DNA from 3 places in the Rhizobium sp. P44RR-XXIV genome. Region 3 is predicted to be linked to each of the others. Evidence: riboswitches for the same ligand, from Rfam matches in the RefSeq annotation. Region 3 holds a riboswitch; each other region holds the start of a gene.
What was found. A riboswitch is a leader RNA that binds a small molecule or an ion and turns the genes downstream of it on or off. The one in region 3 is predicted to bind cobalamin.

Region 1 (8,023 bases), 1.4 Mb from region 3:
CGGCTGCACCGCCATCTGCGCACCGTCCTCTCCCTGATGCGGCATGCGGCCGCCTCAGACGACGAGGAAATGCCGCTTGGATTCGAGGACATTGCGGGACGTCTGACGGGACGCCTCGAGGCAGTCGAACACGATGTCTACGCGCTGCAGGAGCGCGCCAGGCTGCTGCATGAAGAAATCGACTCGAAGCTTGCCTCCGAGATCAATCGCCATCTCTACATCCTCTCGATCATGACGGCGTTCCTGCTGCCGCCGACGCTGGTGACCGGCTTCTTCGGCATGAATACATCGAGCCTGCCCCTTTCGGGCGGCTCAAGCGGTACGGGATACGCGATCGGCTTTATTATCGCATCCATGCTGCTGGCATGGTGGCTGCTCAAGCGGGTCAACATTCTCTGACGCCGGCACAAAAAAGCCGCCCGGATAACGGGCGGCTGTGTCGATGATTTTTGGCGTGTCGCTCAATAATAGGGCGAGTAGCACTGACGGCGCGGGCCCTGGTTGGGCTGGAACGTGTTGTCGTAAGCCCGATAGGAACGATAACGATCAGAGCACCATTCGACGTGGCGCGGATTGATGCCGCCGGACGGAGGCGGGGCCGCATAGTAGCGAGGCTGGCTGGCAATCGCCCCGCCGATCAGCGCGCCGGCACCGAAGGCGGCCAGCGGGAACCAGTAGCCATCATGGTAACGATAGCCATGGCGATAACCCGAATAGCCGCGATAGCCGCCATACCAGCCGCGGCGATAATAGCCGCCGTGATAGCCCCGCCATTGAACCTGCTCGACATTGCCAAGCGTGGATTTCTCCACAGGTGCGATCGGCGCAGCAGGCATCTGAATGGCAAAGGACGGCGTGAAGCTCGTCAGGGTGACAGCGGCCGAAATAGCGATGGTCGCAATTCTCGCACGGAAACCAAGCATTCTTATCTCCATTCGCTGGTTTGTCTTGTGCTCAAGCGTATAGCGTTTGATGTCGGGCATGCTTCTTTCGCAGGATTAAGCGCCCTGCTTCGCAGCATGTCCGAATAGACAACAAGAAACGCGGCAACACCTTATTCTGTTCCTTAAATCCCTACCAATTTAAGGAGTTATGCGAGGGCTCCACGATGAATGTATAGTGAACCGATCCTTAACCCAAGATTAACCAGCAATCCTTACTATTATTTCATGAAAGGGTCCCGGCACAGTCACAGCCTGATTTGCAGCTTCCTGACCGTACTGGCCCTGTTGGGGCCGGCCACGAAGCCTTCGGCCGGCGAAAACCAGCCTTGGACGGATCCACAAAACGCCCTCATCGTCGACGCCTATGAACTGAATACCATCGACTGGACCGCGTTCCTGCAGGACAAGCGGATCGCCGCTTTCATCTCCAAGGCGTCCGACGGTCTGCCCGAGAGTTTCAGTTGTACGGGCGACCATGCCGGTGACACCTTCGCTCACTGCAAGACCATGTGGCGCAAATATGCCGTCACGCGCGAACTCTATCAGACCCGCCGGATGCTGGCGAAAACGAATGGCCTGTTATGGGGCGCCTATCATCTGGGGCGACCGGGCAATCCGATCGATCAGGCCAATCATTTTCTCGATTATGCCGATCCACAGCCGGACGAGCTGATGGTGCTCGACATTGACGGCATGGATCCCACGCGTTTCATGTCGCTTGATGATGCGCAGGTCTTTGTCGCACACATCAAGGTCAGGACCGGACGTTATCCGATCCTCTACGTCAATCACAACACCGCGCGCTATATCGCCGATCACCGCGATATCTATCCGCTGCTGTCGCGGCTACCGCTCTGGTACGCGCGCTACAAGCCGGATCTGAAGGGCACCTTCCCGCTTGGCAACTGGGATAATTACGCCATCTGGCAGTTTGCCTCATCGGACAATTGTTCCGACAAGAGCTGCCCCTACCGCGTTCCCGGCACATTGACGGATATCGACGTCAATGTGGTGCCGATGACCAGCATACAGCTCGCCAAGATCTGGCCACAGGGCGAGTTGCTGCCCGCGAAACCGCTGCCTGCGCCCGACCTGACGATCGCTCAGGGACCGACCTGCAGCGGGCCGCTACAGACGCTTGTCTCGCTGATGGTCGATCCGGTCGTCACGGCCTCTACCAGCCGATCCGCGCCGGTGGAGATCAATGAACTGAATTACCAGGATTATTAGGCTTCGACCTGAACATCCGTCTTCGGGCGCGAGCAGCAGGCCAGGATATAGCCTTCCTCGATCTCGTCATCGAGGATGCCGCCATTGTGGCTCATCTCGACCTCGCCCGAAAGCTTCATGACACGACAGGTGCCGCAGAGACCCGATTCGCAGGCAGCGCCGATCCGCACGCCGGCGCCGCGCGCGGCCTGAAGCACGGTTTGCCCGGCCGCACAAACCACGTCCTTGCCGGCCATGGTGAAGCGGATCGTGGTCGCAGCGTCCGTTGAGGCATCGTCGGTAACTTCAGCAAGCGGCGTCGCCGCATTTGCCGGCTGGAAGCTTTCCTGATGGTAGCGCTTCATGTCGAAGCCGTGCGCTTCCAACATGGAACGGACGGCATCCATGAAGACTTCCGGGCCGCAGCAGAAGATCGTGCGATCCATGAAATCAGGCGCCAGCAGGCCGATCTTGGCCTTGTCGATGCGGCCCTTCAGCCCCGACCAGAGATCGGTGCGGCCACAGCCCTCGACGATCAGGCCGAGATTGAGGTTCGGCATGAAGCGGGCGAGATATTCCAGCTCCGAGCGGAAGATGATGTCAGTCGGGCTGCGCGAGCAATTGACGAAAGTGATGTCGGACAATGGCGCGGTGTCGGCCATGTAACGGGTCATGGCCATCATCGGCGTCACGCCGGAACCGGCGGAGACGAAGAGGTATTTATCGCCGGGATGGCGGACGTGCGTGAAATCGCCGAGAGGACCGAAAGCCTTGATGCGCATGCCCGGCTTGAGGTTCTCGAACATCCAGCGCGTGCCGATGCTGTCCTTCTGCGCCTTGACCGTCACCGCGACCGAGAAGGGCCGCGATGGCGTCGAGGACAGCGTATAGGTGCGCATGACCGGCTCCGGCGCCGTCGGCAGCTCCAGCGTCACGAACTGGCCCGGCAGATAGCGGAACCAGTTGTCCTTGTCGGACCGGAATGTGAAGGTCATCACATCGGGCGCTTCGGGCGTGACGGAGAGGCATTCGAGCAGATGCTGCCTGTCGCTCCAGGGCTGCATCTGATCGAGGTGTCGATGGCTAAGGGAGACGGTCATGTTCATACTCAGGCAACCGCCGACAGCTTGGCCTGATCGCCCTGCAGCCGGTTGATCATGAAATTCGAATACCATTCGACGAACTGCATGACGCCGCCCTCGTGGAGTTCCGAGTAAGGACCGGGCTCATAGGCCGGCGAGTGAATGCCGAAAGCATTTTCCTCGACGATGCGGCGATCCTGGTCGTTGGTCTCGGTCCAGACGTGGGTCAGTTCCTCGAGATCGTAATCGACGCCTTCGACGGCATCCTTGTGCACCAGCCATTTGGTGGTGACTGCGGTCTCCTCGGCATTGAGCGGAAGGACGCGGAAGGAAATCGCGTGGTCGCCAAGCAGGTGGTTCCATGTCGTCGGGTAGTGGAACAGCAGCATGGTGCCGATGCCGTTGATCGTCACATCGGGCGAGAGCGGCCGCTTGACGGCGTTCTGGCCGGACATGGTGTAGCTTTCGGCCCCTTCGATGAGCGGCATGCGGGCGGCGCGGAACTGGCCATCAGGCGAGATCTTGAATTCGCTCGGCAGGCCGGCGGCTTCGCAGCGCTCCCAATGAGCGGTGATCACCGGATCGCTCATCGCCCCCTGCACGCCGCTGACCGTCGGCGCTTCCGAAAACGTGCGGCAGAGTTCGGGATGGTTGGCAGCGCAGTGGTAGCACTCGCGATTGTTTTCCCAGACGAGCTTCCAGTTGCCCTTTTCGATAATGGTGCTCTGGAAGGCGACCTTGGCCTCACTCATGCGATGCGGCGCCATATAGGGCTCGATCGTGGCGCGGACGGGCGCGAAGTCCGGAGCGTTCTTTGCCAGGCAGATGAAGATGTAGCCGGCGACGCTTTCGCAGTGAACCGGCTTCAGCGAATACTGGGTCTTGTCGAAGTCCTCGGCCATCTGACGGGCGAACAGCAGCGAGCCGTCCAGCTCGTAGGTCCACTGGTGATAAGGGCAGACAAGCTTTGCCGACGAGCCGCGCTCTGTCGTGCAGACGCGCGAGCCGCGATGGCGACAGCTGTTGTGGAAGGCGCGGATGACCTGATCGCGACCACGGACGATGACGACAGGATAATCGCCGATCTGGACGGTGAAATAATTGCCCGCGCGCGGCACTTCGCAGTCATGGCCGATGAACAGCCAGTCGCGATAGTAGATCATTTCCATATCGAGCTTGAAGTAATCCTGATCGATATAGAAAGGCTGCTCGAGGCTGAAGCCCTCGCGGCGGTTCTTCAATTGCCGCAAAACATTGCTGCTGATATCCATTTGCCTATCCTTGCGCGTTACCGGGAAACGGACGAAGGACATGCAAGGCCGTTTGGGAGCGGCCTGAAGCAATGTCCCGACCGCCCGCCGCGGTCAGTAAACCGAATTTCCCCAAGGCTGGTTTCCGGGCTCTGGAGCGGTCCTGTTTCCAGAACCCCATGGCACCTTCCCAGGTCGGCCGACCCAGTGGCTTTATTCGCCATGCCTCACTCCACCACCGTTGCGGGGGCAGCGCCGGATTTTGACCGGCTTCCCAATTCTCCGTCTCCCTAGCAGACGGCACCTTGAGATTGATAACATCATAACTCTCGGCCCCGTCAGCCGCTGCGCTACAATGCGACATCGGCTTCGAAATTGGCGACAGATGAAACGGAACAGCAAGACGGTCGTAGGGAGAGGCAATATAGGAAGGCAATTCAATCTCTTATCGATTATCGGCAGACATGTAGATCGTCGCTACTTTGCCTCCTCTTGATGACGCTTTATCCTGATTGCGACAATGCGGTTGATCTCCGATAATCAAGGGGTCGCTTGCGCCGCCGAAAGTGCCTGCAGCGCCGCCATTGCACGGTCAGCATCAGCAGCCGGAACGAAGATATGGTCGTGGTAATAGGCCGCGACGACATTGGCGCTGATGCCCGCATTTCCCAAGGCTGTAGCGAACGCCGCGGTGAGGCCGATAGCCTCCAGCGAGGAATGGACATCGAGCGTGATCATGCGCATTGCGGGCGCAATCGGAAACCCGGTCTGCCGCGCGGCCTCCAGCGGCAGGATCAGGGTCACGCCCTCCCCTTCCCGGAAAAAACCGATCGGCTCCAGATGAATATGATCGGCCAATGTCGACGATGGAACGGTGCAATAGACGAACTCGCCCTCGACGAGATTCGGTTTCATGCCGGAAAGCAGCAGATTGAGATCGGTAATTCCGGACATATGTTTTGGCCTCCTCGGGGATTTGCAACCAGCGCCGTTAAGCCCGGCTCAAGCAAGACTAGCTATCATGCAGTCTCCAGACCTCTATAGCGAGACCCGGCATGGCCAAACTCAGATATTTCGACGCTGGGAAGCCCGCCGACCCCGAGCCGATACCGGCGGTATCGACAACGGGGCATAGCGAATTCCTGCGCACCGGTCGCATCAACCGCGACAGGCCACATTGGCTTGCCGAAGAGCGGCGATACATGACCCACCAGGAGGTCGCCGAGCAGACCGCGCAGAAGCTGCGGAATGCCGGGGAAATGACCCATGACCGGCTCAACGGCTTTCATAAGTCTATTCGTTTTCCGAAGCTCATCTTTCATCACACGCTGAAGGACACGCCGCATCTCGGCTATTGCCACGTAACAGCGGCGCGCACGCAATTCGCTCGATATGAAGAGGTGAACTGGGCCTTCTACATCGCGAACTTCTTTGCCCGCATCGGCCAGGAAGAGAATTTCTTCGAGGATATCAGCCTGAAATATTCGCGGATGTATTTCGCCGTCGCCATCCATCCGGGCAAGGAGGCGGAAGACAAGAAGCTGACGATCAATCGCGACATTCGCGGCAACGGCGTGCTGTTCCACACGCACGATCCGCAGATCGCCGTCCGTAACGTCCTCTTGCTCGGCGCCCGCAACGAACAGCTTCGCGACATCATTCGCCAGCTTTGATCATTGATCCGAAAACTCGAAAAGCATAAGAACGGCCTGAACTGCAAACGGGCAGGCCATGGCACGACACATAGACATTCTCGAACATCCGCAAACGGCGATAGATGTCGCCTCGGCAACGCTTGCCGAAGGTCTGCCGATCGGGTTGCCAACGGAGACGGTCTACGGCCTTGCAGCCGATGCCACCAACCCGGCTGCCATCACCCGGATCTACGAAACCAAGGGACGGCCGCGCTTCAACCCGCTCATCTGCCATATGAGCGATCTCGCCATGGCCGAACGGTATGCGATCTTCGATCCCATCTCCCGCAAGTTGGCGGAAGCATTCTGGCCAGGCCCGCTGACGCTGGTGCTGCCGCTCAGGCCCGACAGCGGCATCCATCCGCTGGCGACGGCCGGACTCGACACGGTCGGCATCCGCGTGCCGCAGGGCTTTGCCGGCGAGCTGATCCGTGCCTTCGGGCGCCCTCTTGCCGCGCCGAGCGCCAATACGTCGGGCAAGATCAGCGCCACCAGCGCCGACCATGTCGATGACGATCTCGGCGAGCGGATCACGCTGATCCTCGATGCCGGCGCTCCGTCGTCGGTGTCGAGTCGACCATCGTCAAGGTCGAAGACGGCGAATTGCGGCTGTTGCGGCCGGGCGGATTGGCCGCCCGTGAGATCGAGCGGGTCGCGGGCAAGGCGCTGAAGCGCAAGAAGAAGGCATCGGCCGCCATCGAAGCCCCCGGCATGCTGGCGTCGCATTATGCCCCCGGCGCGGCCGTGCGGCTCGACGCGACGGAGGTTGCGGCCGGTGAAACACTGATCCGCTTCGGGACGCCTGACATTGCCGGGATCGAAAGCGCCATTGCCGTGCTCGACCTGAGCGCCACAGGCGATCTTTCCGAGGCCGCGGCAAACCTCTTCGACTTCATGAAGCGCGCCGACGCCACAGGTGCTGCAACGATCGCCTTTTCCCATATTCCGGACGAGGGCCTCGGCGAGGCCATCAACGACCGGCTGCGCCGTGCGGCAGCACCCAGAGATTAAAAATCGGCCCGACACTCTATCGGCAAAGGATACGCCATGAGCTCTGCCCCCTCTTCAGCCCTTCTCGACCGCTTCGCTGCGATCGTCGGAGACAAGCATGCGTCGCGGGACCCCGCAGAGATCGCACCGCATCTGGTCGAGAACCGTGGGCTCTACCACGGCGCTTCGCCGATGCTGCTGAAGCCCGCGTCCGTGGAGGAGGTGTCGGCAATCCTCAAGCTTGCCAGCGAGACCGGCACGGCCATCGTGCCGCAGACAGGCAATACCGGCCTTGTCGGCGGTCAGACACCGCGCGAAGGCGGCTCCGACATCATCCTGTCGCTGGAACGCATGAACCGGGTCCGCGATATCGATCCGGTCGGCAATACCATGATCGTCGATGGCGGCTGCATTCTGGCGGATGTGCACAAGGCTGCGGCTGAGCATGGCCGCATGTTCCCTCTGTCTCTCGGCTCGGAAGGCTCCTGCCGCATCGCCGGCAATCTCTCCACCAATGCCGGCGGCACGGCGGTTCTCGCCTATGGCAATATGCGCCAGCTCTGCCTGGGGCTCGAAGTGGTACTGCCCACAGGCGAGATCTGGAATGGATTGCGCCGCCTGAAGAAGGACAATACCGGCTACGATCTGCGCGATCTCTTCATCGGCGCCGAAGGCACGCTTGGCGTCATCACCGGGGCAGTGCTGAAGCTCTTCCCGCAGCCGCTCGGCCATCAGGTCGCCTTTGCCGGGCTACAGTCGGTCGATGATGCGCTGACCCTGTTCAAGAACGCCTCCGGCCTCTGCGGCACGGCGCTGACCGGCTTCGAGCTGATGCCGCGCCTTGGCGTCGAATT
Region 2 (8,023 bases), on a different contig from region 3:
ACAGGATCGTCTGTCTGATAAATACTATAAGCACCTTTTTCAGCCGTAGGCACCGCCATGCATACCATCGGATTTCTCGTCTTCCCCGACTTCCAGATCATGGGTTTCACCGCCATTACCGCCTTCGAGGTTGCAAATCTGGCGGGCGAAAGGGAGCTCTATCGCGTGACGCTCCTGTCGGAGGCAGGTGGGCTCGTGCGCTCGTCGGCAGGGTTCAGTGTCGAAACAGAACCCTTTGGCAACAGTTCGTTTGATTCCCTCTTCATAGGCGCAGCCACACAAGTCTCCTCCATGTCGCCGGCGACGCTCGATTATATCCGTCAGTCGGCAAAAGTCTGCCGGCGTGTCGCGGCCCCCTGCACGGGCGCGTTCACTTTGGCGGAAGCCGGCCTGCTCGATGGGCGCCGCGCCACGACACATTGGGTCTACGCGCGTGAATTGCGCGATCGTTTCCCCGCTTTGAAAGTCGACGAGGACAAGATCTTCATCATCGACGGATCTATCTGGACATCCGCAGGCATGACCGCCACCATCGATCTCGCCCTTGCGATGATCGAGAAGGACCACGGCGAGGAACTGGCTCGCGCCGTTGCTAAGAAGCTCGTCGTCTATCATCGCCGCGCCGGCGGACAGTCGCAATTCTCAACCCTTCTGGAACTGGAACCGAAATCGGACCGGGTTCAACGCGCCCTCGATTTTGCAGGACGAAACCTGCGCAAGATCGTCTCGGTCGAGGAACTGGCGGAAGCGGCCAGCCTCAGCCCTCGCCAGTTCAACCGCGTCTTTCGCAGCGAAACCGGGCAGTCGCCGGCAAAGGCGATCGAGAACATGCGGGTCGAGGCAGCCCGGCTGATGATCGAGGACGGACGCCATTCGATGGACGAGATCGCCGTCGAAGTCGGCTTTGCCGACCGCGAACGCATGCGGCGAGCCTTCCTGCGCGTGCTCGGCCAACCGCCTCAGACAATCCGCCGCAATGTTCGCGCCGTCGCTTGAGTTTCGAGATCAGGCTTGGGCTGAAGCGCGATGACCTGTGCATTCGCTGATTTATGTCACAAGCTCGTAACAACCCCTGATTAGGTCGATAGCGTTCAACCTTAACGCGGGGGCGTTTATGAAAAAGCTTATCTCTGTCATTGCATTTGCCATGCTGTCCGGCACGGCTGCGTCGGCTTCCGATTATGTATCCTATATCGATTATCCTCAGCCGAAAGACGAAAGCCGCGAATTCTATACGGCGATCGAGATCCCTGCCGGCAGCTTCACCAAATACGAGATCGACGCCAAGACCGGTCACATCGTTGTCGACCGCTTCCAGTCCATGCCGGTCGCCTATCCGGCGAACTACGGCTCGATCACTAGCTCGCTCGGTGGTGACGGCGATCCGCTCGACGCCATCGTCTATTCGCGCGAGCCCATCGTTCCCGGCGCTATCATCCGCGTTCGAGCGATCGGGGTTCTGAAGATGATCGACGGTGGCGAGGTCGACAACAAGATCGTCGCCGTTCCGACGACGAAGATCGATCCGACCTATGACAACGTCAAGGAGATCTCCGATCTTCCAAAGCTGGAACAGGACCGCCTGCAGGCGTTCTTCCGCGTCTACAAGCAGCTTCCGGACGCCCGTAAGGTCGTCGAAGTCGGCGGCTTCGAGACGGCAGAAAACGCTCGCAACGAAGTCGCTGCTGCGATCAAGGCCTACAGCGAAAAGAAGTAAGCCAGCAGAAGGGAGTGGCATCAACCACTTCCTTTAAAACGCAGCCTTCTCAAAGCCGACCGATCGCGCCCCCACGATCGGTCGGCAAATCTAACGAGAAGCGCTCACCAATTCATTGACCTGCTCCAACCCGTAAGCGGCGGCATCCCCTTCAGCACGGCAGGCTGGATCTCACCACGCGCGCTCCTGCCGATATCAGGCGCCGAGGTCATCACTTCATGGATGGCGAAAGAGGTCTATGGGCTGCATATCAACTCATGGAAGTCTTCTCGATTGATGATGCGGGCTTGTCACCTCCACAGCCGTCAAACTACAATCTGCCTCTGCCTCTGCCTCTGCCTCTGCCTCTGCCTCTGCCTCTGCCTCTGCCTCTGCCTCTGCCTCGAAGACATTCTAGTCAATTGCGCTTCCAATACCGGTTATCAATAAAATGACTTGGAGAAAATAGCGGCAATTGCACTTATTATTGATGGATCATGAACAGATAAAATGCTCCACTAATCAAATATCATCACGATGCTGAGCTGCCATGGAGTGATGGCATCTGTATTATTTTGCACCGCATTGATGCAAAATATCGTTTCAAGAAAGCTTTGCTTCGGTAATTGAGAAGACCTCCACTCACTCATCCTCATATTGAAGGCAGCATAGTGGATATGTGCAGGTGGTACGATGGTGAATTGGTTGATATCTGACAGATAAAATAAAGCCCGCTCGAAGCGGGCTTTATTCTTATTCGGCGGCGGCCTCGGTCTTCGGCTTGCGGCTTCGTTTCGGCGTTGCCACCTCCGTCGCAGCAACGGCAGCCGGTTTGGCCTTGGCGGCCTTTGGCGCCGGTTTACTTGGGGCAGACTTCGCAGCAGCCGGCTTGGCTGCAACAGCTTTTGCTGCGGCAGGCTTTGCTGCGGCAGGCTTCGCTACAGCGGCTTTGGTCGCAGCAGGTTTAGCAGCAGCCGGCTTTGCCTTTGCCTTCGAGGTCGCCGCGCTTCCTTTTGCCTTGCCCGCATTCAGCGATGCGACACGTCGCAGACGGTTTTTCTCAAGCGCCTGCTGAAAGCCGGAATCCTTCTCCGCGTGATGCGCGAGATCGTCGAGAAACTCTGACACCTGCTTGATGGATTCAACAACGATATAGTTCAGCCCCGCGCCTGCATTGATAGAGTCGCGGCCAACCGTGACTCCGAAGCCGCCGGGAACACGCTGAAACCATGTGGAACGCCACTTCTTGAAGCCGGCGATGTCTCGCTCATACTCCTCAAGATATCCCTTCTGTTCTTCTACTCTTGCCCGAAAGGTATCAACTACATTCCGCGCTCCAGCCTTCGGCTTTTCAGCCTTCTTTGAAGACCATTTCTCCAGAAAGTTTGCCATTGTGTGTTTCCCTTCAAGTTGGCGTTCCGTCCAAGCGGCCGTTTGCTTCGAAAAAGCGAAACGGTACTCCTCCACGTGGATAACGTGCTATATGTATAAGATACGTATATAATGGCAATATTGTCCGCCATAATTGTCGGCTAACGGCTTTCTCGCTTAGGCAGCTTTCAGCCCTCCAGCCGCGATGACAATGGTGGCGATGTACATCCGACCGCTGATGATAGTGTCTCGTTGATCTTTTTCTCCACACTCTGCAGCGCCCTCTAAGACGCAAGAAGGCTACCGAGCAGATGCGGCGGTCCGAAACCCTCCTCTTCTACTGCATCCATACATCATGAGATCTGCAAGGTGCACCTGGATGATTTCGCATTGAAGTGGCGCGCATCTGTCAGTTCGTTGTTCGGCAAACTCATGACCGGCTGCTTGAAACGACAGCGGGAACCGAGAGGTTTTCTCGGTTCCCGGCATCATGCTTGTCGGTTGTCACTATATGACGATGCAGTGCTTCAGGCCGCTCAGGCAGCCTTTAGCAGATCGCCATGCGGATCGAGGACGAATTTCGTCGCAGCGCCCTGATCGAAGCTCTCATAGCCTTGGGCGGCATCATCGAGCGAGATGATCTTGGCATTGACGATATCCGCAATCGGCAACCGATCATGCAGGATCGCCTGCATGAGCTGCCGGTTGTACTTGATGACGGGTGTCTGGCCCGTGTGGAACGACTGCGCCTTCGCCCAGCCAAGCCCGAAGCGCAGCGACAGGCTGCCCTGCTTGGCCGCAGCCTCGGCAGCGCCGGGATCTTCCGTGACGTAGAGTCCGGGAATGCCGATCGAGCCGGCCGCGCGCGTGATCTCCATCATCTGATTGAGCACGATCGCCGGCTGTTCGCCGCCCGCATGACCGCGCGCCTCGAAACCAACGGCGTCGATGGCACTGTCCACCTCGTTGACGCCGACGACTTGCGCGATCATGTCGCCAAGACGATCACTCTTGGAGAGATCAATGGGCTCGAAGCCGACATTGGCCGCATGTGCAAGCCGATCCTTGTTGAAATCGCCGATCATGACGACAGCAGCCCCCAGGATGCGAGCAGAAGCAGCAGCGGCCAGACCGACGGGGCCAGCGCCCGCGACATAGACCGTAGACCCTACGCCGACGCCTGCACGAACGGCGCCGTGAAAGCCGGTCGGCAGGATATCGGATAGCATCGTGAGATCGCGGATCTTCGCCAGAGCCTGATCGCGATCGGGGAATTTCAGCAGGTTGAAATCCGCATAAGGCACTGTGACGTAACGCGCCTGACCGCCGATCCAGCCGCCCATGTCGACGTAGCCATAAGCGCCGCCGGCGCGCGCCGGATTCACCGTCAGACAAACTCCAGTATCCTGCGATTTGCAGCAACGGCAACGGCCACATGCCACGTTGAACGGCACGGAGACGATATCGCCGATCTCGAGCATTTCGACATCGATGCCCTTTTCGATGACCTGTCCGGTGATTTCATGCCCGAGTATCAGGCCCGGCATGGCTGTCGTACGGCCGCGCACCATGTGCTGGTCTGATCCGCAGATATTTGTGGAGATCACCTTCAGGATCACGCCATGCTCGATACGGCGGCCATCCGGCGCCTCCAGTTTCGGGTCGTCAATATCGCGAACCTCGACTTTGCCAGGCCGCACATAGACCACGCCTCTGTTCCCAGTCATGCCATCTCCTCCTTGGTTTAACGCTTGATCATCATTGCCCACAATTCCTCATGGGCATCTTCGGATCGGCCCGCTCCTCAACGGGCTGAACAGCAGCAAATCGGTCACGGCGACCGCATCGGCGGCGCCCTGTCCGGCACGTCCATGACTGATGCGATATGGCGAGACGTGAACGGAGTGATCTTGCGGCCCCTCCCTTCGCCTCCCGATCACCCTCCGCGATCAATCGAGTCTACCGTCAAGGCTGGTTTCCGGGCTTCGGACCTATCCCTCTGGATGGCCTCGACACCTTCCCGGTCAAGAGACCAGTGGCATTGGTCGAGACTTTCGGTCCGCTACCGTTGCGGGGGCAGCACCGGCCTATCACCGGTTTCCCAATTATCCATCCGGACTCTATCCGGATGGCACCTTGAACATGTCCAGAAGATCACGCCCGGTGATGTGGCGCGCACAGGAAAACGACATCAGCGCCCTGTAGGACGACATGAAGCGTTTTCGTCTCGCATTGCCGTCCGGGCCGGATTTTGGCCCTGAGCTAACTCTCAGGAGAGCGGGTGTCCGCCGGCGTCGAAGAGATGGTAGCGATCGCCTTTCGGCGAAAAGGAAAGACGCGCGCCGGCCCGATAGTCGGACTTGCCTTCCTGGCGGATGATGACCGGCTTCAAGCCACCCATATCGATATAGATGTAGGAGTCGGAGCCGAGGTTTTCCGAGTGCATGACCGTGCCCGACCATACCCCGCCTGACTGCTCTATGGTCAGATGCTCCGGGCGGACGCCAACGGTCTCGGCCTTATAAGCCTTGGCATCCTCGCCCGTCATGAAATTCATCTCGGGCGAGCCGATGAACTTGGCGACGAAGAGGTTCTGCGGGTTTTCGTAAAGCTCCAGCGGCGAACCGACCTGCTGCACGATACCGTCCCGCAGCACGACGATCTTGTCCGCCATGGTCATGGCCTCGACCTGATCGTGGGTCACATAGATCATCGCAGTGTCGGAAAGGTTCTTGTTGAGTTGGGCTATCTCGATGCGCATCTGCACGCGCAGCGAAGCATCGAGATTGGAGAGCGGCTCGTCAAACAGGAAGACCTTCGGATTGCGGACGATCGCCCGGCCGATGGCGACGCGCTGGCGCTGGCCGCCCGACAAGGCCTTGGGCAGCCGTTTCAGGTAAGGCACGAGCTGCAGTTTTTCCGCTGCCGCCATGACCATCCTCTCGATCTGATCCTTCGGCAGCTTCTGCAGCTGCAGCGAATAGGCCATGTTGTCGTAGACCGTCTTGTGCGGGTAGAGCGCATAGGACTGGAAGACCATGGCGATGCCGCGCTGCGAGGGACCAATATCGTTGACGACCCTACCGCCGATCTCGAGCGTTCCGTCGGAAATCTGCTCCAGGCCGGAGATGCAGCGCAACAGGGTCGACTTGCCGCAGCCGGAAGGCCCGACGAAAGCAACGAACTCGCCCGATTTGATATCGAGATTGATGTTCTTCAGGACTTCGACCGCGCCATAGCGCTTGTAGAGATTGCTGATTTTGACATCGGCCATGGGGTACTCCACTTCAAAATTTTATGAGGATGACGATGCGAGGTGCTACTTGCCGACACCCTGGCTCAGACCCTTGATGAACTGCCGCGAGAAGATCACGTAGAGCAGGATCAAAGGCACCGCGCCGAGCGTCAGCGCCGCAAGCAGCGCCGGATAGTCGCTCAGAAACTGGCCGACGAACTGCTGGACGCCGAGCGTAACAGTCTGATTGCTCTTGCTGGGCGCCAGCACGAGCGGAAACCACAGATCGTTCCAGACCGGCAGCATCGTCAACGTCGCCACTGCAGCAAGCCCCGGCTTGACGACCGGAAGCGCGATCAGAAAAGTGCGGAATTCGCCGGCGCCATCGATGCGTGCCGCCTCCTTCAGTTCGGTGGGAACCGTGCGGAAATAGGCGACCATCAAGGTGACCGCGATCGGGATGCTCATCGCGGTATAGACGAGGATCAACGCGGTCAATGTATCGATCAGGTTCCAGGAGATCATGATCTCGAGGATCGGCACCGTGCCGAGGCGTATCGGCAACATGATGCCGACGATGAACAACCCGGCAAGCACGGGCGCGAGCCGCACCTTGTATTCCACAAGGCCGTAGGCAGCGAGCGTCGCGGTTACGATCGTGAGTACGATCGTAACCACCGTGACGATCAGGCTGTTTTGATAGTTCAGAAGAAAGTTGCCGCGCGTGAAGACGCGCAGATAGCCATCGATGCCGAAGGTCTTGGTCGTCGGCAGATCGAACGGGCCTCCGAAGATCGCCGGTGTCGTCTTGAACGAATTCATGATGACGAGAAGGATCGGGCCGATGGCCAGCAGGACAAAGAAGATCAGCAACGCATGCACAACGATGCGGTCAGCGGTCCATGCCCGCCCATCTTTGCTTTTGCGTGCGGTGTGTACGGCCTTGTCGTCAGATAATGTCATGGTCATGCCTGATCCTCCTCAGATCTGGTGGGGCTTCAGGCGGCGCTGGACGAGCCAAAAATAGATCGCAGTCACGACAAGGATGATCAGGAAGATCACCGTCGCAACCGTTGCACCGAGGTCGATGTCGGCGACCTGTCCGCTCGATCCGAAGAAGGTGCGGTAGAACAGCGTGCCGAGAATATCGGTGCTGTAGTTCGGGCCGGGTGCTGCGCCATTCAGCGCAAAGACCAGGTCGAAACCGTTGAAGGTCCAGATATAGGTCAGGATGACGATCAGGCCGAATTGCGGTGCGATCAGCGGAAACTTGATGCCCCAGAAAATGCGCCAGTTGCTGGCGCCATCGATGCGGGCGGCCTCGACGATATCCTCGGGCACCGCAAGCAAGGCGCTGTAAAGAAAGATCATGGGAATGCCGACATATTGCCAGACCGACATCAGCGAGATCGTCGGCAGTGCCGTCAGTTCATTGCCGAGCAATGGGAAGTGCACGAGACCCCAGAGTGGATTGATAATCAACCGCCAGATAAAGCCGACAATGACGACGGAGAGCGTCGCCGGAATGAAGAGCAGCGTGCGATAGACGCCTTCGGAACGGCGCAGCAGACCCGAGGTCAATAGTGCGGCCATCAACAGGCCGATCGGCACCTCAACGATCAGATGGATTGCGAAGTATTCGATATTGTTCAGCAGCGCGTTCCAGAAGCGGGCACTGGTGACGGGATGCGTGAATAAATAATAATAATTCTGCAATCCGA
Region 3 (8,023 bases):
GAGCGGGCGATCGGTACCGGCCGGCTGGAGGTACTGGCCGCCTCGGTGGCTTCTGTTAAGGCGGCTGAAGGCATTATCGATTGCAGGCTTCGCCTCAGCCGCTCGGACCGGACTGTCGAGAGGCAATTCGATGCCGTTGTCGTCACCACCGGCCCCGGTCATCGCGGAATTCTGCAATCGCAGGGTTGGATCGGCGAGTTGGCGGGAGACGGTTGTCTTGCCATGGATCAAGCCGGCTTGGGGCTCGCCTGCGATATGCAATCGCGGGCGCTCGATGCGGATGGCGAGATCGTGCCGTCCTTGTTCATCTCGGGACCCCTGGCGCGCGGAACCTTCGGCGAGCTGATGGGGCTGCCAGAGGTGATCGAGCATGCAGTTCTCGTTGCCGAACAGCTGGCGGGCGCAATTGACGAACACGCGGGTAAGCCACACAAGGCATATTTGGACAGTAGCGCCGCCTAAATCCAAGAAAAGCCGCAAAATCGTTGCTTGGGCGATACATTTGCCTAAATTTACTCATATAAACTATACAATTTGTGAGTTATTGTCTTGTTCGTCGGAGATGGCAGGGTTACTTCGGCAATCCATGATGACAAGATCGGCTGGGTGAGTCTCACTTGAACCCAGGCCGGGTTTCCAACAATTGACTTTGCAGTAAAGCGGATAGCGATGCTTACGAAAAAAGGAAAATACGGATTGAAGGCGCTGGTGGATCTGGCTCGCCTCGCGCCGGGCGAAACCGCGTTCATCAATGATATTGCCCAGCGCAATAACATTCCGAAGAAATTCCTCGATACCATCCTGCTCGAGTTGCGCAATGCCGGCGTGCTTCGCTCCAAGAAGGGGCCAGGCGGTGGCTATTCCCTGTCCCGCCCCTCGTCGGACATCCGCATCGGTCATGTCATTCGCACGCTGGACGGCCCATTGGCGCCGATCCGCTGCGCCAGCCGCACGGCCTATGAAGCCTGCGACGACTGTTCGGATCCGGAGCGCTGTCAGGTGCGGCGCTCCATGACGGAGGTCCGCGATGCCATTGCCGAGATTCTCGATAACATGACGCTGGAACAGTTCGTTGCTGGCGGCGGTTCGGGCATCGAGATCGAGGAGCGGAAAGACTACCGCGCCTCAAACATCGGCTGACCTACCCCGACTATCGTTCAGGGCGATGAACTCTTCGATGGCTTTATGCCGTTGAGATGATAATTGCCGACGACGCTGTATTTCCGGCGCGCTGGGTCGTGCAGCGTGTGAATTCGGGCGTTGCGCCAATGGCGGTCGAGATTGAGGCCGATGCGGGCCGCCGATGTGCCGGCCAGATCAAACAGCGTGTTGGCCGTTTCCATGGCGATCTCCGCCGTCATCGTCTGGGCCGCCGCGACGCAAAGCACGGCGTCGATCACATGATCCTCGGTGAGATTGATCTGGGCGGCATCGATCTTGCTGCCGGCGCGCTCCAAGATCGCTGTCGCCGCTTCAATACGAACGGCAATTTCTCCTATCCTGGTGATGATGAGCGGATCGTCCGCGGCGCGCTTGCACTCGCCGTCTGCCCATGGGTGCGGATGCGTGCGGACAAAGTCGATGGTCGCCGCCAGCGCGGATCGGGCTATGCCGAGATTGATGCCTGCATGGGTGAGCTGGCTCACCGACTCGGTGACTGTGGGATGCCCGGGCTTCTCGCGATGTGACAGAACGGAATCGGCACCAAGATAGACATTATGAAGGATGGTCGTGCCGTTTCCGGAGGTGCGTTGGCCAAAGCCATCCCAGTCATCGATGATCTGGGTGCCCTCGGTGTTCCGCGGAATGATGGCAACGGTGACCTCGCCACTTTCTTCCGTTACAAAAACGGCAATCCAGTCGGAAAACAGCACGCTGGCGGAACGCAGGCTCCGGCCATTGAGGCGATAGCCCGGCCCGTCCGATGTCAGATGCAGATCGTCATGACCCGTTGCGCCCGCATCGTTTTCCGGGAATACGCCGCCAAAACGGTCGCCAATGATGGCTCTCGCGAAAAGCGAAGCCTTCTGCTCCTCGCTGCCGCCGACGCGCACCGCTTCCAGCACATGGAAATGCGTTTGCGGAATCTGCGCGATGGAAGGGTCGGCCTCGGCGAGAATGGCGACGACTTCAGTCAGCACCGAATTGGAAATGTCGATGCCGCCATGTTCCGAGGGCACGGATATTCCGAGCAGGCCGGATTGGGATAGAGCCTCGATTTCGTCATAGGGTAGAACGCGGTTGACGTCGCGATCGCTCGCCTGCTGGGCGAAGTTTGCGGCCAGGGACCGCGCGATATCGAGCGCTTCCTCTTCGCTTTGAATGCGATGCGCGGGCGGCCTGACGCGTTCGTGCAACTGCGAAACAGTCCCCATTCGTCACTCCATCGGCCGATGCTTCTGGCAAGGCAAATCGGTGCCATCTTAATTTCCATGGGTGTCGTGTACAACGGATTTTCTGCGCTTACGCATACCGCGCCGTTGGCCGTGATAGGCATCGAACGAACAAATTGTGAGCACTCGGCGGGATATTGCGCAGTGGTCGGCAAGAGATCCATAGCCACTGGGTGTTTGGCATCATGGCGTGGCCATCTGAGCGGCTGCTATCGTCCGGCTGAAAAGAAAGCACTTGCTAGCGGCGCGTTTTCGCGCTTTCATATACGACTAAATAAGTAGACTATAGCAATAATCCTGTTGCCCTTTTTTACAGGCGTCATTTGGGCAGCCGATTGCGGGCATCTGGTTTCGGACCGGAGTTGGACCCGCGTTAGCATCCTTCAGCAGCGGAATAGAAACCCGATTGAAAGGGATGCGCCGAATTTTGAGAACCGCTGTGGCTTCCGTGCGTTTCATGAACCGCAGCTTGGTGGCTGTCAGGTGCTGAACATCGGAGTTCAGGGTTTCGCAGGCAGTGCAGTGAAAAAGCCCAAGAAAGGCATGATCGACCACCTCTCGCTCCAGGAGTTGATATGACGGTTCAGGGATTATTTTCCGCGAAGGCGGATGTGGCGGGCAGGGGCTATGCGATGCCCCGCATTGCCGTTGTCGGGCGTGGTTTCTCCGGCATGATGATGGCGATCGCGCTGATGAAGACGGTGCGGTTTCCCTTTCATCTGCAGCTGTTCGATCCTAATTCCAGCGTTAGCGGCGGTCAGGCGCTGGCGTCCGGCCATAGCAGCGAAATCCTGAACAGCCGTGTTCGCGATCTTTCCGTCTCGGCGGGCGATCCAGACGATTTCAATCAATGGCTTAGCGCCAATGCGCCCTTCCGCAGCGCGGTTCCGGCAGCGATCCCGGGTTTTCTGCAGATCTTCGTGCCGAAGAGCATTTTCAGCGATTATGTCTATCAGCGATTTTCGGAGGCCTTCTCATCGCGACGGGATGTCACGGTGCAGGTCAGCAGCGAGCTGGTCTTCGGGGTTCGCCGTATTCGCGGCAATCGTTTCGTGGTGGACAGCGACGGGGCCGCGAATGCGCCGTTCGACATGGTCGTACTCGCTACCGGCTACGGCATGACCGACCAGCAATCACCGGCCAGCGACCTGGCGAACATTCCGACGACAGTGCGGGCGCGCCGCCTGGTGTCGCGGCCGCACACGATCCTGCTCGCAGCGGCCTGCGCGTCGTCGACCGGCTTCTGCAGATGCGCGACAATGGCTATACCGGCCAGATCTCCATCGTTTCGCGACGCGGTTTCCTGCCGCAGAGCCATACGCGCAACAATGCCGATCCGGTCTTTCCCGCCGACGAGATGCCCAATCAGCTGAGCGAGATCGTCCGTTTCATTCGCAAGGCTTGCGATGGTGCGGAAGCTAACGGTCAGAGCTGGCAATCGATCATGAACGGTCTGCGCAAGCATGCGCGCTCGCTCTGGCGCTCGCTGCCCGCAGGCCAGAAGCAGCAGTTCAATCGCCATCTTCGCGCGCTCTACGACAGCCATCGCAATAGGCTGCCCGAGGCGCTGCATGTTCGCCTGCAACAGGAGCTGGCCGAAGGCAACACCTTACTCAGGCGTGGCCACCTGATCCGCCGCACGCCGACCGGGTTGGTACTGAGGCCGGCCGGACGACAGGACACCGAGCAGCTCTATGCCGATGACGTGGTCGACTGTCGCTGCCAGTCAGCCGATCTCAGTGTTCCGCTATTGCGGAATCTGATCGAGGCCGGTCTTGCCGTGCCGGACGAACTCGGGCTCGGTCTTGCCGTCGAGGCGACGGGTGCGCTTGAGGTGGACGGCCGCACGACGGAAGGGCTTTTTGCCATCGGCCCGCTCGGGCTCGGCAGTCTTCCGGATATCGACCTGGTGCCGGAGATCGTGACGCAGGCCTATGCGGCCGCCGAAAGCATGGCGGAGCGTTTTCATCCGCAATGCAAGGCGGTGTAGCTGTTTCTTGAATGTCCAGATGAGGTCCGTCATTTCCAAAAGAGATGACGTTTCGGAAGAAAGCGACTTGTGATAAGTTATGTAATAACGTAACAAGAATGCTATTACTGTCGCCCAGGACAAACGAACATCGCCGTTGCCCGCTTCCGCTTTCTATGAGATGAATGCCGCAGATGGTGCTGCCGCCGGAGCAATCCGGCGGGTGGCTGAAAAGGGAACACGGTGCGGATTACACATCAGGGGCCAAAACCGTGGCTGCCCCCGCAACTGTAAGCGGAGAGCGCGTTCGCAGCATGCCACTGGCGTCAAGCCGGGAAGGCGCGAACGAGCTATGACCCGCGAGCCAGGAGACCTGCCATCGACGATATCAACCGCAACGGACGGGGTGTTCCGATGAAAATTCAGTGGTTGGGCGGGGACGCCATTGCGTCCGCTGGCCCTATATTGACTTTGCCTCCGGCGAGATCTCCGGGAGGCACTCCATGGACAATGCAAGAGAAACGACGCACCGGATCACCGTGTGCACCAGCTGCCGTCATGTCGGCAAGCCGTGCCGGCCGGGTCTCGATCTTTTGAAGCATCTGCAGGCGGCCATGGCCCAGGCTGGCGCGCTCTCCGATGATTTCAGCCTTGAAGGCAGCGTCTGCATGGCAGGCTGCGAACGGCCCTGCACGGTCTCCTTTCAGGCGACGGCGAAAGCAACGTACCTCTTCGGTGACATCGAGGACGGTGCGGACATCGGTGCGCTCGTCTCCTTCGCGCAGCTCTATCGCGACCGGCCCGACGGACTGACGCGTGAGAGCGAACGTCCGAGGACGCTTGGGGGCAAGACTTTGGCGCGCATTCCCGCCGCCATCGTCTCGGCCGAGCGTCAGTCGGTATCGCTGCAGTAGGAGGTGACCATGCCGGAAGGAAGCGCAAGACTCGACGCTGAGGGCGTCACCTGGGGTGTCCAAAAAGGCATGCCCATCATCAGCGGTATCACTTTGTCCATTGAAGCCGGTGGTCGATTGGCCATCATCGGCCCAAACGGCGCCGGCAAGTCGACGCTGCTGCGTTGCCTCTATCGCGGTCTCAAACCGCATCGCGGCAGCGTGCGCCTTGATGGCGTCGACCTCTGGTCCCTCGGTCCACGGCAGGCGGCACAGCGCATCGCCGTCGTGCCGCAGGAGACGCCGAGCGATTTTCCCTTCAGCGTGCGGGACGTGGTGCTGATGGGCCGCATTCCGCACCGCAAGGGCATGGCGCGCTGGAGCGAGCGCGATCATGAGGTAACAGTGAATGCGCTTGCGCGCCTGGAGCTGGATAGCCTGGCGTCACGGCAGTTCATTTCGCTTTCCGGCGGCGAGAAGCAGCGGGCGCTGATCGCCCGTGCTTTGGCGCAGGAGCCGGAGCTGATCATTCTCGACGAGCCGACCAACCATCTCGATATCCGTCACCAGCTGGAGATACTCGAGCTGCTGAAAGGTCTTGGCCGGACGATCATCACCACGCTTCACGATATCAATCTGGCCGCCGATTTCGCCACGCATGTCGCCGTGCTCGATTGCGGGCGGCTTACGGGGCATGGCCAGCCTGACGATGTCCTCACCGTGGAACATATTTCTTCCGCATTCCGTGTCGGTGCCAGCCTGCATCAGGCTGATCGCGGCGACAGCAGGCGCTTCTCCTTTTCCCTCAGATAATTCGATCATTGGAGTCATTGATGTTTTCTCGTTTTTCCCTATCCGCCGCCGCCTTGCTGGTGGGCACATTTCTCGCGGGCGCAGCAATGGCCGAACCGGTCACCGTGCGCAGCTGCAATCGCGATGTCACCTTCGACAAGGCCCCGGAGCGGGCGGTTTCGAATGACGTCAACCTGACGGAAATGATGCTGGCCCTGAAGCTTCAGGACCGCATGGTCGGCTATACCGGCATTTCCGGCTGGAAGACCCTGGACGAGAAGCTGCGCGACGGCGTCAAGGAACTCCCTGAATTGTCGCCGAAATATCCGAGCAAGGAAGTGCTGCTCGGCGCCAATGCTGACTTCTATTTCGCCGGCTGGAACTATGGCATGAAGGTCGGTGGCGAGGTCACGCCGGAAACGCTGGCGCCCTTCGGCATCAAGGTCTACGAGCTGACGGAATCCTGCATCTTCGTCATGCAGAAGAACAAGCCGACCATGGACGACATGTTCGTGGATCTGCTCAATCTCGGCAAGATCTTCCGTGTCGAGGATAGGGCGGAAGCACTGGTGGCGAGCTATCGCAAGCAGCTCGCCGAGATCCAGGCAAAGATCGGCCATGTCGACAAGCCGACCCGCGTTTTCGTCTATGACTCCGGCGAGGAAAAGCCGTTCACATCCGGTCGCTACGGTATTCCGACAGCGTTGATCGAAGCCGCAGGCGGGATCAACGTCATGGAGGACGTCGAGAAGAGCTGGACGGAGGTTTCCTGGGAGCCGGTCATCGAGAAGAACCCGGAGGCCATCGTCATCGTCGATTATGGTCAGGTGACTGCGGCGCAGAAGATCGCGTTCCTCAAGGGTAATCCGGCTTTCAAGAATATCGATGCCGTCAAGAACGACCGCTTCGTCGTGTTGCCCTATGTCGAGGCGACGCCGGGGCCGCGCAATATCGAGGCCATTGCGACCCTGGCAAAGGCGTTTCATCCGAACGCGATGTGATTGTCGCCAATGCAGGTCCGTCCAGTCCATCAGTGGGCGGATCTCTTTTTACAGATTTGAATATGCGCCTCAGCTCTCCATTCTCATTCCATTGCTCGCTATCGGCCTTGTCCTGTCGATCACCGCCGGGGTCTCGCTCGGGGCCGCGCCCATTCCATTTTCGACCGTGTGGTCGATCGTCGGCAATAAACTGCATGCAGGCATGTTTATTGTCGGATGGTCGAAGGGCCAGGAGAGTATCGTCTGGGATGTGCGCTTTCCGCGCGTCATACTGGCGGCGCTGGTCGGGGCGGGGCTTGCCGTCACCGGCGCCGTGCTTCAGGCCCTGACGCGCAATCCGCTGGCGGACCCGCATCTTCTCGGCGTTTCCTCAGGGGCAGCATTCGGTGCCATTCTGGCATTGCTGCATACCGGGCTGATCCTCGGCCTGTTGACGGTGCCGTTGTTTTCTTTCGCGGGCGCGCTGCTCGCGACTGGGGCAGTCGGCCTCACCACGCATCTGACGCGATCCCAATCGGCAGACAGGTTGGTCCTTTCAGGGGTGGCTGTCGCTTTCGTCTTTACCGCGCTCGGCAATCTGCTGATTTTCCTGGGCGATCCGCGGGCGACTAACACTGTGGTCTTCTGGATGCTCGGCGGATTGGGGTTGGCGCAATGGCAGCACCTCGTCTATCCGGCCGGCATATTGTTCTTCTGCCTCGTGTTGCTTATTCCAAAGGCGAGGGAGCTGAATGCGCTCGCCATGGGCGATGAGACGGCAACGACGCTGGGCATAGCGGTCAAGCAGTTCCGGCTGCTATTGTTTGTCACCACGGCCTTGCTGACGGGCGTAATGGTCGCGTTTTCCGGCGCTATCGGTTTCATCGGGCTTATGGTGCCGCATTTCGTGCGTCTGATTGCTGGTGGCGACAATGTTCGTGTCGTGCCGCTGAGTGCTGTCTTCGGAGCGTTGATCCTGATCTGGGCGGATATCGT

Region 1: another riboswitch for cobalamin. It lies ahead of BSK43_RS26040 (aromatic ring-hydroxylating dioxygenase subunit alpha); the one in region 3 lies ahead of BSK43_RS19295 (DUF1636 domain-containing protein).
Region 2: another riboswitch for cobalamin. It lies ahead of fdhA (formaldehyde dehydrogenase, glutathione-independent); the one in region 3 lies ahead of BSK43_RS19295 (DUF1636 domain-containing protein).

What each region holds. Positions count from the first base shown of each region.
Region 1 is NZ_MPVZ02000028.1:1,802,462-1,810,484, forward strand. It holds gene BSK43_RS26020 (CorA family divalent cation transporter) at 1-399, shown strand, start outside; gene BSK43_RS26025 (BA14K family protein) at 462-923, opposite strand; gene BSK43_RS26030 (glycoside hydrolase family 25 protein) at 1,170-2,174, shown strand; gene BSK43_RS26035 (hybrid-cluster NAD(P)-dependent oxidoreductase) at 2,171-3,253, opposite strand; gene BSK43_RS26040 (aromatic ring-hydroxylating dioxygenase subunit alpha) at 3,262-4,506, opposite strand; cobalamin riboswitch at 4,604-4,808, opposite strand; gene BSK43_RS26045 (ACT domain-containing protein) at 5,026-5,439, opposite strand; gene BSK43_RS26050 (DUF6656 family protein) at 5,541-6,158, shown strand; partial or broken gene BSK43_RS26055 (L-threonylcarbamoyladenylate synthase) at 6,217-7,190, shown strand; partial or broken gene BSK43_RS26060 (FAD-binding oxidoreductase) at 7,227-8,023, shown strand, end outside.
Region 2 is NZ_MPVZ02000029.1:280,400-288,422, reverse strand. It holds gene BSK43_RS27405 (GlxA family transcriptional regulator) at 58-996, shown strand; gene BSK43_RS27400 (inorganic diphosphatase) at 1,115-1,717, shown strand; gene BSK43_RS35240 (hypothetical protein) at 2,450-3,163, opposite strand; gene fdhA (formaldehyde dehydrogenase, glutathione-independent) at 3,604-4,794, opposite strand; cobalamin riboswitch at 5,019-5,221, opposite strand; gene BSK43_RS27385 (ABC transporter ATP-binding protein) at 5,337-6,341, opposite strand; gene BSK43_RS27380 (carbohydrate ABC transporter permease) at 6,387-7,271, opposite strand; gene BSK43_RS27375 (sugar ABC transporter permease) at 7,284-8,023, opposite strand, start outside.
Region 3 is NZ_MPVZ02000028.1:445,411-453,433, forward strand. It holds gene BSK43_RS19270 (FAD/NAD(P)-binding protein) at 1-462, shown strand, start outside; gene BSK43_RS19275 (Rrf2 family transcriptional regulator) at 670-1,140, shown strand; gene BSK43_RS19280 (SfnB family sulfur acquisition oxidoreductase) at 1,158-2,375, opposite strand; gene BSK43_RS19285 (hypothetical protein) at 2,664-2,948, opposite strand; partial or broken gene BSK43_RS19290 (FAD/NAD(P)-binding protein) at 2,969-4,383, shown strand; cobalamin riboswitch at 4,541-4,758, shown strand; gene BSK43_RS19295 (DUF1636 domain-containing protein) at 4,866-5,276, shown strand; gene BSK43_RS19300 (ABC transporter ATP-binding protein) at 5,286-6,068, shown strand; gene BSK43_RS19305 (ABC transporter substrate-binding protein) at 6,089-7,048, shown strand; gene BSK43_RS19310 (iron ABC transporter permease) at 7,140-8,023, shown strand, end outside.